One region of the Pseudobutyrivibrio sp. UC1225 genome, then DNA from elsewhere that is predicted to be linked to it. Evidence: a T-box and tRNA genes for the amino acid it is inferred to sense, from the RefSeq annotation. Region 1 holds a T-box; the other regions hold tRNA genes.
The links. A T-box is a leader RNA that pairs with one kind of tRNA and senses whether it is charged. The one in region 1 lies ahead of thrS (threonine--tRNA ligase), so its partner is inferred to be a tRNA-Thr.

Region 1 (4,928 bases):
AATCACCATTATCATCTGTGTACTCGAATGGCTTGAAAGATGTGTCTGTTGCAATTTTCCAAACCTTATCAGAAGAACCTGCCGCACTCTCAGAAGCTGATTCAGATTCTGATGCACCTCCACAAGCGACTAGCGACAACGCCATAATTCCTGTTAATAATCCACTAATAAGTTTTTTTCTCATATGATTTCTCCTTTTCTAAATATTTTTAATTCAAAATCTGTAACTTCTCTAAAATTTTATTTGCAATATATTCCATTCCCAAATCATTTGGATGCTTTAAAACTGAGGCTTTTGTAATAGTATGATACTTTCCGTCGTAACCAAGTACCTTTGAGCCTTTTTCTGGAAGGTATTTTTTAACTCCTCTTATTTCAGATAAATCAACAAAATCACAACCTTGCTTGATAGCCACATCCTTCTTAGCAGCATCTCTTCCGCTTCTGTACCAGAAATCGCCTATTACAACTATTTTTGCATCAGGCTGAGATGTTTTTACATAATCTACAAGCTTGTTAAAATCCTTTTTGAAGGTGCTCATATCGCTAACATTCTCACCCAGCTGAATGATTACTAAATCGTAGCTTTTTGCAAGCTTTTCATCGAATTTTTTTAGCTGTTTTGAACGAGAATAGCTTGTTTCCCAACTTTGAACTGGAACAATATCTAAGTTAACAGTCCCATATTTTTCCATAAGGCCATTCTGCAATCTGTGGATATAATCTTTATCAATGCTTGATGCTGCCATTCCCCATGGTCCCCACCAATAACTGCACATAGGGTGTACTGTAATGGAATTACCGATAGCAAGAATGTCATAAGCGCCATCCGCCAAAGTCTCTGTACCTACTACTGGTACAGCCAAAGGCACGGTGGCAGTTACAGCTTTTGCGGCCTCTTGGGCGTTTGGAAATCTTCCTTCTGCTTTGCCATAATTAACATAATGCCAATAAAGCATCTGCTCATCATTTCCTATGATTGATACTACATCAGGATACTGAGTAGCATAAAAGGCTGCATCAAACACTACTTCTTCACTTGCGGTTGTTTCCTGTGTGCTGCCTCCTAGCTCAGCGGCTCTTACCGTGCCTGTTGGCATAATAAATAATATTAGTAATAAAGCAAGTACTGAATAAGTTAAGACTTTGTTTTTAGTTCTAGTTATCATGTTGTTAATTAAAATCATCACCTACCACCTTCACTATATAATTTCATTACCAAATTTAGGAATAAAGCTTTCCTTCGCAACCTTTCTATCCTGGATAAAAGCATTTTCTATTCCAAGATTTAAGGCATAATCCACAACAGCTTCGTATTCTCGTTTTGTCACTCTTCTATTAAGCTCAGGATACTTTTCTGCTATATGAGGCATTGGCGTATACTGGCTCATCAGACTAACGTATATACGATTTCCATAGGTTTCATACAAATATTTAAGTATAGCTTTAGAATCCTTAGTGTGACCTGGAAGAAGAAGCTGTCTTACTATAACTCCAGACTGAATAAATCCATCTTCATTAAACTTAGGTTCTCCCACCTGTCTCACCATTTCTACTATAGCAGATTTTACCACATCAGGATAATCTTTTGCGTGAGAATATTGAGAAGCCAACACATCGTCCCAATATTTAAAATCAGGTAGATACGCATTTACGATACCATCCAGAAGCTTTAAACTTTCTTCAGTCTCATAGCCACTAGTATTGTAAATTATTGGAATCTGCAAGCCCTTGTCTCGTGCAATTTTTACCGACTCCACAATAGATGGAATGTAGTGAGTTCCTGTTACAAGATTGATATTATTAGCACCCTGTCTTTGTAAATCCAGGTAAATATTCGCCAGTTCTTCAGTTGTAATTTCCTTACCTACCTTGCCATGGCTAATCTCTTCATTCTGACAAAAAACACAGTGGAGCGGACATCCACTGAAGAATACCGCTCCACTACCATTTTCACCAGAAATGCATGGCTCCTCCCAAAAGTGAAGGGCAGCTCTTGCCACTTTTACAGTGGATGAAACCTGACAAACACCAAGTGCTTCATCACGGTCTACCCCACAGTTTCTAGGGCAAAGCGTACATTTCTTATTCATTTTTATTTACGACCTTTTGTCTTAATCTCATTTACAATAAGCTCTACAAACTCATCAAACTTAACTGTTGTAGTGCCCTGCTCACCGTGAAGTCTGTAAGATACAGTACCCTCAGCCTCCTCGTTCTTGCCAAGTACTGCAAGGTAAGGAACCTTCTGAATCTGAGCTTCACGCATCTTGTAACCAAGCTTCTCTGAACGTGTATCAAACTCAACACGAACATCTGCATCTGCAAGCGCATCTACAAGCTTCTGTGAGTATGCATTAAGATCTGCATCATCATTCTTTACAGGAAGAACCTTAACCTGTGTAGGTGCAAGCCATGTAGGAAGGTTACCCTTTGTCTCCTCAAGAATGTATGCCATAAATCTATCAAGCGAGCCAAGGATAGCTCTGTGAATTACTACTGGTGTCTGCTTGTTAGAATCTGCATCTGTGTAAGTAAGATCAAACTTAGCTGGGAGGCAGAAATCAAGCTGGCAGGTAGAAAGTGTAATCTCATTACCGATAGCTGGCTTAACGTTAACATCAAGCTTTGGTCCGTAGAATGCAGCCTCGCCAATCTCCTCTGTGAACTCAATACCGATTTCCTGAAGAGTCTCACGAAGAGCCTGCTCTGCTGTGTTCCACATCTCATCATCCTGGTGATACTTCTTTGTATCTGCTGGGTCACGAAGTGAAAGAACGCATCTGTAATCTGTAATACCGAAATCCTCGTATGTGCTGAAGATAAGGTCGCATACACTCTTAACCTCAGACTTAATCTGCTCCTGTGTACAGAAGATATGTGAATCGTTCTGGCAGAAGTGACGTCCTCTCTCGATACCCTTAAGAGTTCCTGATGACTCGAAACGGAAATCATGAGCGATCTCAGCGATACGGATAGGAAGCTCCTTGTATGAATGTGGACGGTTTGCAAAAATTCTCATGTGGTGTGGGCAGTTCATAGGACGAAGAACAAAGTTCTCTCCCTCAACTTCCATAGCAGGGAACATATTCTCCTTGTAGTGATCCCAGTGACCAGATGTCTGGTAAAGCTGAACTGTACCAACGCAAGGTGTCATTACGTGAAGGTAACCAAGCTTGCGCTCCTTGTTGCGGATGTAATTCTCAAGCTCTGTCCAGATTGTGTAACCGTTTGGAAGGTACATTGGAAGTCCACGACCGATTAAATCATCAGCCATGAAAAGCTGCATATCCTTACCAATCTTTCTGTGATCACGCTCCTTAGCCTCCTCAAGAAGTGCAAGGTGCTCATCAAGCTGCTCCTGTGTTGGGAAGCAAACACCGTAAACACGGTTAAGAACCTGATTCTCGGCATCACCCTTCCAGTAAGCACCAGAGTGCTTAATAAGCTTGAAGTAACGGCAAAGCTTAACATTATCTACGTGAGGTCCACGGCAAAGATCAGTGAAATCGCCCTGATCGTAGCAAGAAATTGTCTGAGTGTCCTCATCCATGTTATTAATTAAGTCAATCTTGTATGGGTCATCCTTAAACATCTCAAGAGCCTCAGCCTTAGAGATTTCTCTTCTGTATATCTTGCAACCAGACTTTGCTACCTTCTTCATTTCCTTTTCGATTTTAGCAACGTCCTCATCTGTAAGCATAACATCACCAAGATCCATATCGTAATAGAAGCCTTCCTCTACTACCGGACCAACCCAAAACTTAGCGTTTGGATAAAGATGTTTTACAGCCTGTGCCATCATGTGAGCACATGAGTGATTTAGAGTATTTAATGACTCATCTTCTTTGAAATTAACCATTGTTTTTCTCCTTTTACTAATGAATGAAAAATGTAAATAACTACTGGTACTAAGGGTGTAAAACAAAAAAGCACCCATAGAACTGGCATCTAACCAATCCTAAGGGTGCGAATATACATTTCACACGGTTCCACCTTAGTGTTTCACTCATTTTGTCTTTAACGGAACTACCCGGAGACGCTTACGCAAATGCTTTCGCGCTCAGCTCGAGAATGGTGTTCATATAAGCTTCCACTAGACGCTTCCAGCCTAGGCGTCCTCTCTCTTAGCTTCCGCAAATACTACTGTTTCTGTCATCGCTTTTCTGTGGTATATCCTACCATAAATATTGTAATTCTACAAGATTAAAGGTTGATTTTACTATACTGAAGCTGATTACTACCAATAACTTCCTGAGTCGCCCCAATTGAATCAAGCTTGGCATTAATCTTTGACTGGAATTCATCATAAGGAATAAACTGAGCATCAGGTATAGTATCTATAAGTCTCTGATAGTCACTATCTGTGTATAGATTCGGAATGTCTGTAATTTCATTATAGTTGTCATCATATACTAAATACGAAAATACGATAGGAGCCATTTTATCTGCTGTGCTTTTCTCGGTCTGAAGCGAGTAAACTACAATATTTCCAGAAAGGCTTGAGGGATCTAAATCTTCTACACCATATCTGTAAGCCAGCATTGATAAATCGTATTCCTCTTCCTCATAATATCCATAAGAATAAGAACCGTCAGCCTTTATTATTCCACAATCATAACCATGGTTGCTGGCTCCATTGCTGCCTCCACCACTGATGAAGCCCTGATAATTAATTGAGGTTTCGCTTCTTGACCAGCAGCAATATGAGTACACAACCTGGATTTTTTCATCCATTTCCTTAAGAATAAACTCGATGCTTGAAGCTTCCTCTACTATTGGACAAGTGAATCTAAGAACCATCTCCTTATTTCCATCATTTCCGCAATCAAGATAAGCGTATTCTACTGATTCAACTTTTCCTTCGGCATAGTAATTATCAGGGTTGCTGAAGATTGCGTTCATATCTTCTACAAGCTCAGAGATTG
Region 2 (4,928 bases), on a different contig from region 1:
CGTGGATTGCTGTAGTAACAAGTCCGCCGTAAGGTCCCATCATGAAACGCCCCATCTCTGTAAGAATAGCCACATCACCAAGTCCTGCTGGAACAAGAATTTCATCAAAGGCTTTGTGAACTCCCTCTCCGATGACAAGGATATCGTTTGGTGTCTGGTCTGGTCTGTAGGCAATTCCAACACCACCTGAAAGATTTACGAAGGAAATAGAAATTCCTGTCTTTTCTTTAAGCTCAACAATAAGCTCAAATAATGTCTTTGCGAGTGCTGGATAATATTCGTTAGTTACAGTGTTTGAAACAAGGAAGGCATGGATTCCGAATTCCTCTACGCCTTTATCACGAAGAATCTGATATGCCTCAAAAATCTGCTCTTTTGTCATACCATACTTGCTGTCACCAGGGTTATCCATGATACCATTTGAAAGCTCATAAACTCCACCTGGATTAAAACGGCAGCACATCTTCTTTGGAAAATGTCCCACTACCTTTTCATAAAAATCAATATGTGTGAAATCGTCAAGATTAACGATTACTCCAAGCTCGTCAGCATACTTAAATTCGCTGGCTGGAGTATCATTAGAAGAAAACATTATATCGTCGCCCTTGAATCCAAGCTCGTTGGAAAGAGCGAGTTCAACATAGGAAGCGCAGTCTACACCGCAGCCTTCCTCCTGTAAGATTTTTAAAATAAATGGATTTGGATTTGCCTTAACTGCAAAATATTCCTTAAAGCCCTTATTCCAGCTGAAAGCCTGATTTACCTTTCGGGCGTTTTCACGGATTCCCTTCTCATCGTAAATATTAAATGGTGTAGGAATCTCCTTTGTAATCTCCTGAATCTTTTCTTTTGTGACAAATGGGGTTTTCATAAATAGTTAATCTCCGCTAAAGTTTGCTTAAGTACTGCGTATTCTTCTGTATCTGGTAGTTCGCGTAAAAGCTTTTTTAAATCTTCCTCCAATTGATTTCGTGTGGCTGTACGTGAAATGTAGTTAGTGTAAGGCACATCTGCACCTCGCTTCATTATCGCCTTGATATTCTTCACGTAGCTTTGTGTCTCCCCGTAAGGCGGAACTCCTCCGTATTGCTTTACAACACTACTTCCAGCATTGTAGGCAGCGAGGGCCTTCTCCACATTACCTTCAAATTCCTCAAGCTTCTGAGCTATATACTTGGCTCCCGCCATAATATTCTCATAAGCATCAAAAGGATGCTGCAAGCCTAATTCTTTTGCTGTCTCTGGCATAATCTGCATTATACCCATTGCGCCACTGCGACTGACAGCGTCTGCATCAAATCCCGACTCCTGCTGTGCCATAGCTGTGAGCAAATCATAGCTAACACCATACTTCCTGCTTGCCTCAATAAAAATGTCCTTATAAGATGTAGCGCTGGAAATCTTGTCTGCAACAGTAGTTGTGTTCAATGCCTTTGCAAAAGCCTTGCTAATGTTCGAAGCACTGGTTCGTCCCTGAGATGAACTCTGATTAATAGCCTGCATAAACTCTTCATAGACTACCTGCGCTCCTGGAGACACTAACGAAATCTTCATACTCTTTTCCCCTTAAACCCCTGAATAATACAACAAAAATAGTGTAACAGTATTGACTTCACCACCTACTTTTGATATCCTTTTTCTTGCTGAATAAGCAAGCTGGTGTGGCTCAGAGGTAGAGCACTTCCTTGGTAAGGAAGGGGTCACGGGTTCAATTCCCGTCACCAGCTCTTTTTAATCCCAAGGCGATGGTGCCTTGGGATTTTTATTTGCTCTACACTTTACCATAATAAAGTGGTGATGTAAACCCTTATATCGATTGTATACAATCTTTTTCTCAAATTCTAATTTATTCCAAATTCCTTGTTCTTCCTTTTAGTAAATACCATCTTTTCAACATCAATCTTTTGATCCGTTACTCCATGAAAATACAAGGACTCTGAAAAACTTCCACTAGCATAATCAGCTATAGGCCAGTTGTCATCAGTATTAAACTCTGGCAGGACAAGCTCTATTTCTGTCTCTCCTTGACTTTCAGCCTCCTTAAATTGATTTATTACATCGTCAACGAAGGCCTCGCAATTCTCATATGGAAGTTTTTCATAATTAATCTCTTCATAGGTATTACTGTAATAAACCGTTCCTATTACAGAAACCGCTGCCATCAAGGATAATATCGTATTTCCGTATTTGATCTTTTCAGACATCTTCCCCACAAACATCATAAGCATAAACAATGCCCAAAATGCTACAGGTAAAATTGCGTCTGTTCGCTCCACGTAGGTGTAATTAACAACTGCGCTGAGAAGGATAATGTAAATAGTGGTCAGGCATAATGCCAATGCTATTTTCGCATCCTCAACAAGATATTCTCTTTTCAGGAAAAATATTCTCAATATAATAACAGCCGCACCAATTACTACAAATATAATATTGAAGTGACCGAACCAAAAAACCATTCTCTTCCCACTAGAGAGAATATTATGAGGAATACCTGTAGCGAAGCAAGCTGCGCGCCCACCTGTTTTTTCTATTATAAATGAACAAAACCATACAAGAATAACGATTAACGGTGGTCTATTCTTTGTCCAGTAGCTCTTCACATTAAAGCTCTTACCTTTAACTTCTTTATATAAGGCGTGTAATAATTCTACGCCTAAATAAGCTCCTAATACCACGCTGGAATACAAGCTTGAAAAGATAGCAAAATAAATCCACAAAGCAAGGTGAATCTTATTCTTTTTAGCAAGTGTTTTCCAGGCTCCCAAACCACCTATTCTCATTAAATGCATAACCAGCGACGCATTTAGCAGGGTTGATAAAATGTAGTGATACACGCAGGTCATATCATATGCATAGAACAGGAATACATTATTTTTCCTACCGTGGGCCACTGCGCAAAAATGCATACCTATAAAAACCACGCTAATCAATAAACTCTTAACAGTTGAAAGCTTATATTTTTTCTGTATTAACAAATAAAACTCTGTGAAATAGACTGTTATGATAAAACAAATAAATAAACCATTGGCTATTGATAAAGACAAGCAATATTTCCCAGTAAGCGGATACACTGTATACGCTCCTATATAGGAAACCAATGGCATAAAGAATTCTGGAAAAACCTTTATAGGATTCCATTTACCGATGATTGGCACTGGTATTCGTGGCATATAAATAAAATTCCAATCATCTGTGTCAAAAATGGCAATTGGATGAAGCACAATAAAGAACTCTACCAATAGAGCAAATAAAACTAGTGAAAATATAAGGTGAGTTTTTTTCATTATTTCTTATCTCCATGTCTTAATTTGTACAAAATCTTTCGTATTGTACCATATAAGGACTGTATAAGAAATATATTTAATTAGCTTATATATGTATTTTTATTGATTTTACTCAGCTTTTAATCCCCCATACATGAACCAACACTATGATATTCTATAATAACAGTAGTCTGTGATTAATATTTGAAAAATCAGGACATTATCTTTACTATATTAGGTAGAAAAATCATAGGAGAATAATATGGCAAAGAAAAACTATTATGCTGTAAAGGTTGGAAAAGTACCTGGCATTTATAAGACCTGGCCTGAGTGCCAATCTAATACTTCTGGTTTTCCTGGTGCTGTTTTCAAAGGCTTTGAGACACTTGAAGAGGCTGAAGCTTTTATGACAGGAACTGCTTCTACTGTTGCAAAAAGCGAAGCAGATGGCGTAACCAGCCTTCCAGATATATACGCGTTTACGGATGGATCATTTAATGTAGCTACCGGAGTATATGGCTATGGCGGCTTTCTTCATTACAGCGATGTTGAAGAAGATATTGAGATCCGCGGTAATGGCAACGATCCTGAGGAGGCAGTTTCACGAAATGTTGCAGGCGAGGTTCACGGTGCTGTTGCAGCAATGCGCAAGGCTGTGGAGCTTGGACTTTCTGAAATGACTCTCTTCTACGACTATGAAGGTATTGAGAAATGGCCCCTCAGATACTGGAAAACTAATAAAAAGATTTCAATGTTCTATGTTGAAGAATATGACCAGCTTAAGGATAGCTTAAAGGTAAATTTTGTTCACGTTAAAGCTCATACAGGTATCCCCGGAAATGAAGCCGCTGACAGAATGGCAAAAGCCGAGGTTGGTATAGAATAATAATTTAGACATAAATGGAGGATATATTAGAAATGCAGACTAAAAAATACGTTGATTACATGGTTCAGCAGACAGTAGATATTTTAGGCATTGACAGCCCTACAGGCTTCACTGCTACTGCTGCAAAGTATCTTATGAAGGAATATGAGAAGCTTGGCTACAAGCCAGTTATGACAAACAAGGGCGGTATCCTTGTTGATTTAGGCGGTAAGAATAAGGATGATGCCATTCTCATCGAAGCTCATATGGATACTTTAGGTGGTATGGTTTGCCAGATTAAGAGCAATGGTAATCTTGTGCTCACCCCTCTTGGAGGATTTTCTCCTAACAATGGCGAGGCTGAAAATTGCCGCATCTACACACGTGAGGGAAAGGTTTACGAAGGTACCTTCCAGCTTAATGATGCCTCAGTTCATGTAAATGATGATTACTCTACAAAGGCCCGTGAATTCAAGGGTATGGAAGTTGTTATTGATGAGGAAGTATCCAGCGCTGAGGATACAAAGAAGCTTGGTATTATGATTGGTGACATCGTTGCCTTCGAGCCACGCACCCGTGTTACAGAGTCTGGATACATCAAGAGCCGTTTCCTGGATGACAAGCTTTCTGTTGGAATCCTTCTTGGACAGGCAAAATATCTTGCTGACAACAAGATTACTACTGAGCGTAAGGTTTACCACCACATCACAGTATATGAAGAGGTAGGTCACGGTGCCTGCGGTACTGTTCCAGAAGGAGTTACTGAGATTCTTTCTGTAGATATGGGATGTATCGGCGAA
Region 3 (4,928 bases), on a different contig from region 1:
CTTCCTCACCTGAGATAAATGGGATGATATTGCCTTCCATCTCTGGCCAATCCTTAAATGTCTTACCTGCACCTGAGATAGCCTGGTATGTTGTAGCTACTACCTCATATGGTTCGAACTCCTTCCATGCTGTAAGAACTGGTGCATAAGACTGGATTGAGCAGTTTGGCTTAACTGCAACGAAACCACGTGTTGTACCAAGTCTCTTCTTCTGGAACTCGATAACTTCCATGTGCTGTGGATTGATTTCAGGCACTACCATAGGAACGTCTGGAGTCCATCTATGTGCTGAGTTGTTTGAAACTACTGGAGTCTCAGTCTTTGCATAAGCTTCCTCGATGGCCTTGATTTCGTCCTTAGACATATCAACAGCTGAGAATACAAAATCAACCTCTGAAGCTACTTCCTCAACCTCATTTACGTTCTTTACGATGATGTCCTTCACTGCTTCTGGCATTGGAGTAGTCATTTTCCATCTTCCACCTACTGCATCCTCGTATCTTAGTCCGGCACTTCTTGGGCTGGCAGCAATTGTAGTAACCTCAAACCAAGGATGGTTCTCTAATAGAGAAATAAATCTCTGACCAACCATACCAGTACCACCAAGAATTCCGACTCTTAATTTCTCGCTCATTTCAAACACTCTCCTTAAATTTGTTTTTCTGTCGCGGACATTTGTCCGCCACAGTCATTACATGGCATTATAAACTATTAAGGAACTCCTTGCAAGCCTTAATTTCCCCAGTCATAGCATCATGTCCAGGAGCACCTGTTGTAAGTCGCTTATTTACGCAGGTTTCCATAGAAATTGAATCGTAAATATCTTCTTCAAAAACTGGAGAAATCGCGTTTAATTCATCTAATGAAAGCTCATCGATAGACTTATCTTTGTCTATGCAGTAAAGAACAAGCTGTCCGATGATTCCGTGTGCGTCTCTGAAAGGCACACCTCTGTTAACTAAATAATCGGCAGCATCAGTTGCATTTGTGAACCCTTTCTTTGCAGATTCAGCCATAACCTCTTTATTAAAAGTCATTGTGGCAAGCATTCCATCAAAGAGAACTATACAATTCTGTACTGTCTCCATGGCGTCAAATGCCATCTCCTTGTCCTCCTGCATATCCTTATTGTAAGCAAGAGGGATTCCCTTCATTGTAGTGAGAAGTGATGTAAGGGCTCCATAAACGCGTCCTGTTTTTCCTCTTACGAGCTCTGCAATATCAGGATTTTTCTTCTGTGGCATGATAGATGAGCCTGTAGAATAAGCGTCGTCAATCTCTACAAAACGATATTCATTGCTATTCCAGATAATAACCTCCTCTGAAAAACGAGAAAGATGCATTTGAATAGTGGCAAGGGCTGATAAAAACTCAATGAGGTAGTCCCTGTCAGAAACACCGTCCATAGAATTAAGAGTAGGACCATCAAACTCCAAAAGCTCTGCTGTCATATCTCTGTTGAGAGGATATGTGGTACCAGCAAGGGCTCCCGAGCCAAGTGGACAGTAATTCATGCGAACTCTGATATCGGAAAGACGAAGCACGTCTCTTCTGAACATCTCAAAGTAAGCACCCATATGATGTGCCAAAGTGATAGGCTGAGCCTTCTGAAGATGTGTGAAACCAGGCATAATAGTATCAATATGCTCTTCCATAATCTTAAGTATGGTCTCAAGTAAATGTGTAAGAGCCTGTGATGTAGCATCCACCTGGTCACGTGTGTAAAGACGCATATCAAGAGCAACCTGATCATTACGACTACGACCTGTGTGAAGCTTCTTTCCTGCATCACCGATTCTATCAATAAGATTAGCCTCTACAAAGCTGTGGACATCCTCATACTCAGAAGTAATTTCCAGTGCCCCTAAATTAACATCAGCTTCAATACTATCAAGACCAGCTAAAATCTGATCACGCTCTTTATCAGTGATAACGCCAACAGAAGCAAGCATCTTAACATGTGCTCGGCTACCGCGGACATCCTGAGCAAAAAGCTTTTTATCAAAACTGATAGAAGCATTGAAATCATAAACCATCTGATCGGTAGATTTTGTGAATCTACCTCCCCACAACTGTGCCATAACTAATCCTCCGTAATTCTTAATTCTGCTTTTTTTGTAACTGTCTTTCATTATATGAATAAACGCATCCACAGTAGTCCTGTCGATACATATCATATTCTGCTGATAACTCAGTAGAGCGTTTGAAGCCCTCCTTCTTTTTGAAGTCAGAAGGAAGCCATGACACTCCCGCTTCTTCGCCTATACGAATTCCGATTTCATTGAGAACCTGAGAATCTTTCATTGGAGATATTGTAAGTGTTGTCGTGAAAAAGTCAAAGCTTTTTTCAGCTGCAACTTCAGCTGTCCGTCTGAGACGGAGTTCGTAGCACTTATGACAACGTGCTCCCTTCTCAGGTTCGTGCTCCAAACCTTTTGCTATATCGTAAAAACGATTCTTATCATAATCACCCTCGATGAATTCGACCGGATGCTTTGTAGGAAAAGCTTTGATAAAACGCTGCTGTTCCTTCACCCTGTGATAATATTCCTCGTCTGGATATATATTAGGATTGTAGTAAAAAACCGTGATATTAAAGTACTGAGATAAATACTCAATACAATAACTACTACATGGCCCACAACAGCTATGTAGTAATAAAGAAGGCACGCGGCCTTCTTTTTCAAATTGATCTATTAACTTATCTAATTCTTTTTGATAATTAATCTTTACCATCTATTTGCCCAAATAAATAAAAATGCAATGGCGAAAACATAGATAAACGCCATAAGTACCATGAATCCAACCTGTGAAGCAAGGATACCTATAACAATCTGCGCAATGAACACAAGACCGTGAATCCAGATTGGAATTCTGTTAAGACATGCCGCAAGAGCAGCCTCAAGAACTACCATTACACAAGCAATAACAACATTAATATCGAAAGCTACACAAGAAACTACAATGGCAACTACCGAAAAAACTACCAGCCATATAAGTGATATTAACGGGAGATTCTCCTTGTTAACATACTTAGTTAACGCAGATGAAGGTATTGTTCTTTTAGTATTTCTAGCCATGATATTCTCCTAACCTTTTTATACAAATTTTTACAAATGTCATTATAATAAAACGGCATGATTTTCTCAACAATTTAATTGATTTTTTTACCTAATTATATTAGACTAAAAACCGCAGAAATTTCAGTTTCATAAAGGTTTACTTGCGCATTGTTTTTGCTCCGATAGCTCAGTTGGTAGAGCACCTCACTCGTAATGAGGGGGTCGTCAGTTCGAGTCTGATTCGGAGCTTTTTTCATATATATAAGGAGGATATAATTTTGGAATTCATTCAATTTGATCACGTATCAAAAAGCTACGATAAACAGCTTGTTTTAGATGAGCTGGATTTATACATTAAGGAGAACACTTTCGTGACTCTTCTTGGTCCATCAGGTTGTGGTAAGACTACTACCCTTCGCCTTTTAGGTGGATTTGAAAAGCCAGATTCAGGACGTATCTATCTTAATGGAAATGATATCACTATGCTTCCAGCAAATCTTCGTCCTATAAATACAGTATTCCAGAAGTATGCGCTCTTCCCTCACATGACTATCGAGGAGAACATCGCCTTTGGTCTTAATATCCAGAAAAAATCAAAGGAATACATTTACGACAAAATCAAATATGCTTTGAAGCTTGTTAACCTTGATGGTTTTGAGAAGCGTTCCATTGATTCACTTTCAGGTGGTCAGCAGCAGCGTATCGCTATTGCCCGCGCCATCGTAAATGAGCCAAAGGTACTTCTTTTGGATGAGCCTCTTGGCGCCCTTGATTTAAAGCTTCGTCAGAATATGCAGTACGAGCTTATGAAGATTAAGCAGGAGTTAGGCATTACCTTCCTTTACGTTACTCACGATCAGGAAGAGGCCCTCACTATGTCTGATACTATCGTTGTTATGAACCAAGGATATATTCAGCAGATTGGTTCTCCAGAGGATATTTACAATGAGCCAGAAAATGCTTTCGTTGCTGATTTCATTGGCGAAAGTAATATCATAGAAGGAATCATGATTAAGGATGAGCTTGTTTCCTTCCTTGGTGTTCAGGTTCCTTGTGTTGACCGTGGTTTTGGAACTATGAAGCCAGTCGACGTTGTCATCCGCCCTGAGGATGTAGAGCTTGGAGCTCCAGGTAAGGGCTTCATGGATGGTGTCATTACAGACTGTCTCTTCAAGGGTGTTCACTACGAGCTTGATGTTCAGTGTGGTGAATACGAGTGGCTGGTTCACACTACCAAATATTTCGAGGTTGGCCAGCACGTTTCTTTAAATGTAATACCATTTAACATCCAAATTATGAACAAGCCTGAGTCAGAGGACGAGGAGGTAATGAAGGAAGATGATTAATCGCTTTAGAACAAGCTTCCTTGCAGCCCCTTATGCAGTCTGGGTACTGATATGCACTATCCTTCCACTTTTCTATATATTAGGATATGCACTGACAAACGATGCAGGAAGCTTCACACTTTCTAATCTTTTAGCAATCACTGACGCAGTACATTTGAAATCACTTTGGCTGTCTATCGAGGTTGCTTTTGTCACAACAATAATCTGCCTGATTATTGCTTACCCTGTTGCGCTTATTTTGCACAACCTGAAAATCACAAATAAAGGCTTTGTAGTTTTCCTGTTTATCCTTCCAATGTGGATGAACTTCATGCTTCGTATCTTGGCATGGCAGATTATCCTTTCCAACAACGGAATCTTAAACAGTATTCTTTCAGCTGTTGGCCTTCCAACAGTACACATTTTATATACTAAGGCAGCCGTAACACTTGGTATGGTTTACGATTTCCTGCCTTACATGATTCTGCCTATTTACAATGCATTATCAAAGGTAAGTGATTCCGTAGTAGAGGCTGCTGCC

Region 2: it has a tRNA-Thr gene. The T-box ahead of thrS (threonine--tRNA ligase) is inferred to sense a tRNA for this amino acid. The anticodon was not compared.
Region 3: it has a tRNA-Thr gene. The T-box ahead of thrS (threonine--tRNA ligase) is inferred to sense a tRNA for this amino acid. The anticodon was not compared.

What each region holds. Positions count from the first base shown of each region.
Region 1 covers NZ_FOVQ01000001.1:371,951-376,878, forward strand. The annotation lists gene BMZ41_RS01830 (transporter substrate-binding domain-containing protein) at 1-184, opposite strand, end outside; gene BMZ41_RS01835 (SGNH/GDSL hydrolase family protein) at 210-1,187, opposite strand; gene BMZ41_RS01840 (radical SAM protein) at 1,203-2,093, opposite strand; gene thrS (threonine--tRNA ligase) at 2,096-3,862, opposite strand; T-box leader at 3,961-4,168, opposite strand; gene BMZ41_RS01850 (hypothetical protein) at 4,207-4,928, opposite strand, start outside.
Region 2 covers NZ_FOVQ01000014.1:74,524-79,451, reverse strand. The annotation lists gene BMZ41_RS13700 (diaminopimelate decarboxylase) at 1-871, opposite strand, end outside; gene BMZ41_RS16005 (lytic transglycosylase domain-containing protein) at 868-1,554, opposite strand; tRNA gene BMZ41_RS13690 (tRNA-Thr) at 1,656-1,727, shown strand; gene BMZ41_RS13685 (hypothetical protein) at 1,842-3,284, opposite strand; gene BMZ41_RS13680 (ribonuclease H1 domain-containing protein) at 3,526-4,149, shown strand; gene BMZ41_RS13675 (M42 family metallopeptidase) at 4,182-4,928, shown strand, end outside.
Region 3 covers NZ_FOVQ01000006.1:24,997-29,924, forward strand. The annotation lists gene asd (aspartate-semialdehyde dehydrogenase) at 1-634, opposite strand, end outside; gene argH (argininosuccinate lyase) at 702-2,081, opposite strand; gene BMZ41_RS09080 (epoxyqueuosine reductase QueH) at 2,101-2,736, opposite strand; gene BMZ41_RS09085 (hypothetical protein) at 2,730-3,080, opposite strand; tRNA gene BMZ41_RS09090 (tRNA-Thr) at 3,239-3,311, shown strand; gene BMZ41_RS09095 (ABC transporter ATP-binding protein) at 3,341-4,408, shown strand; gene BMZ41_RS09100 (ABC transporter permease) at 4,401-4,928, shown strand, end outside.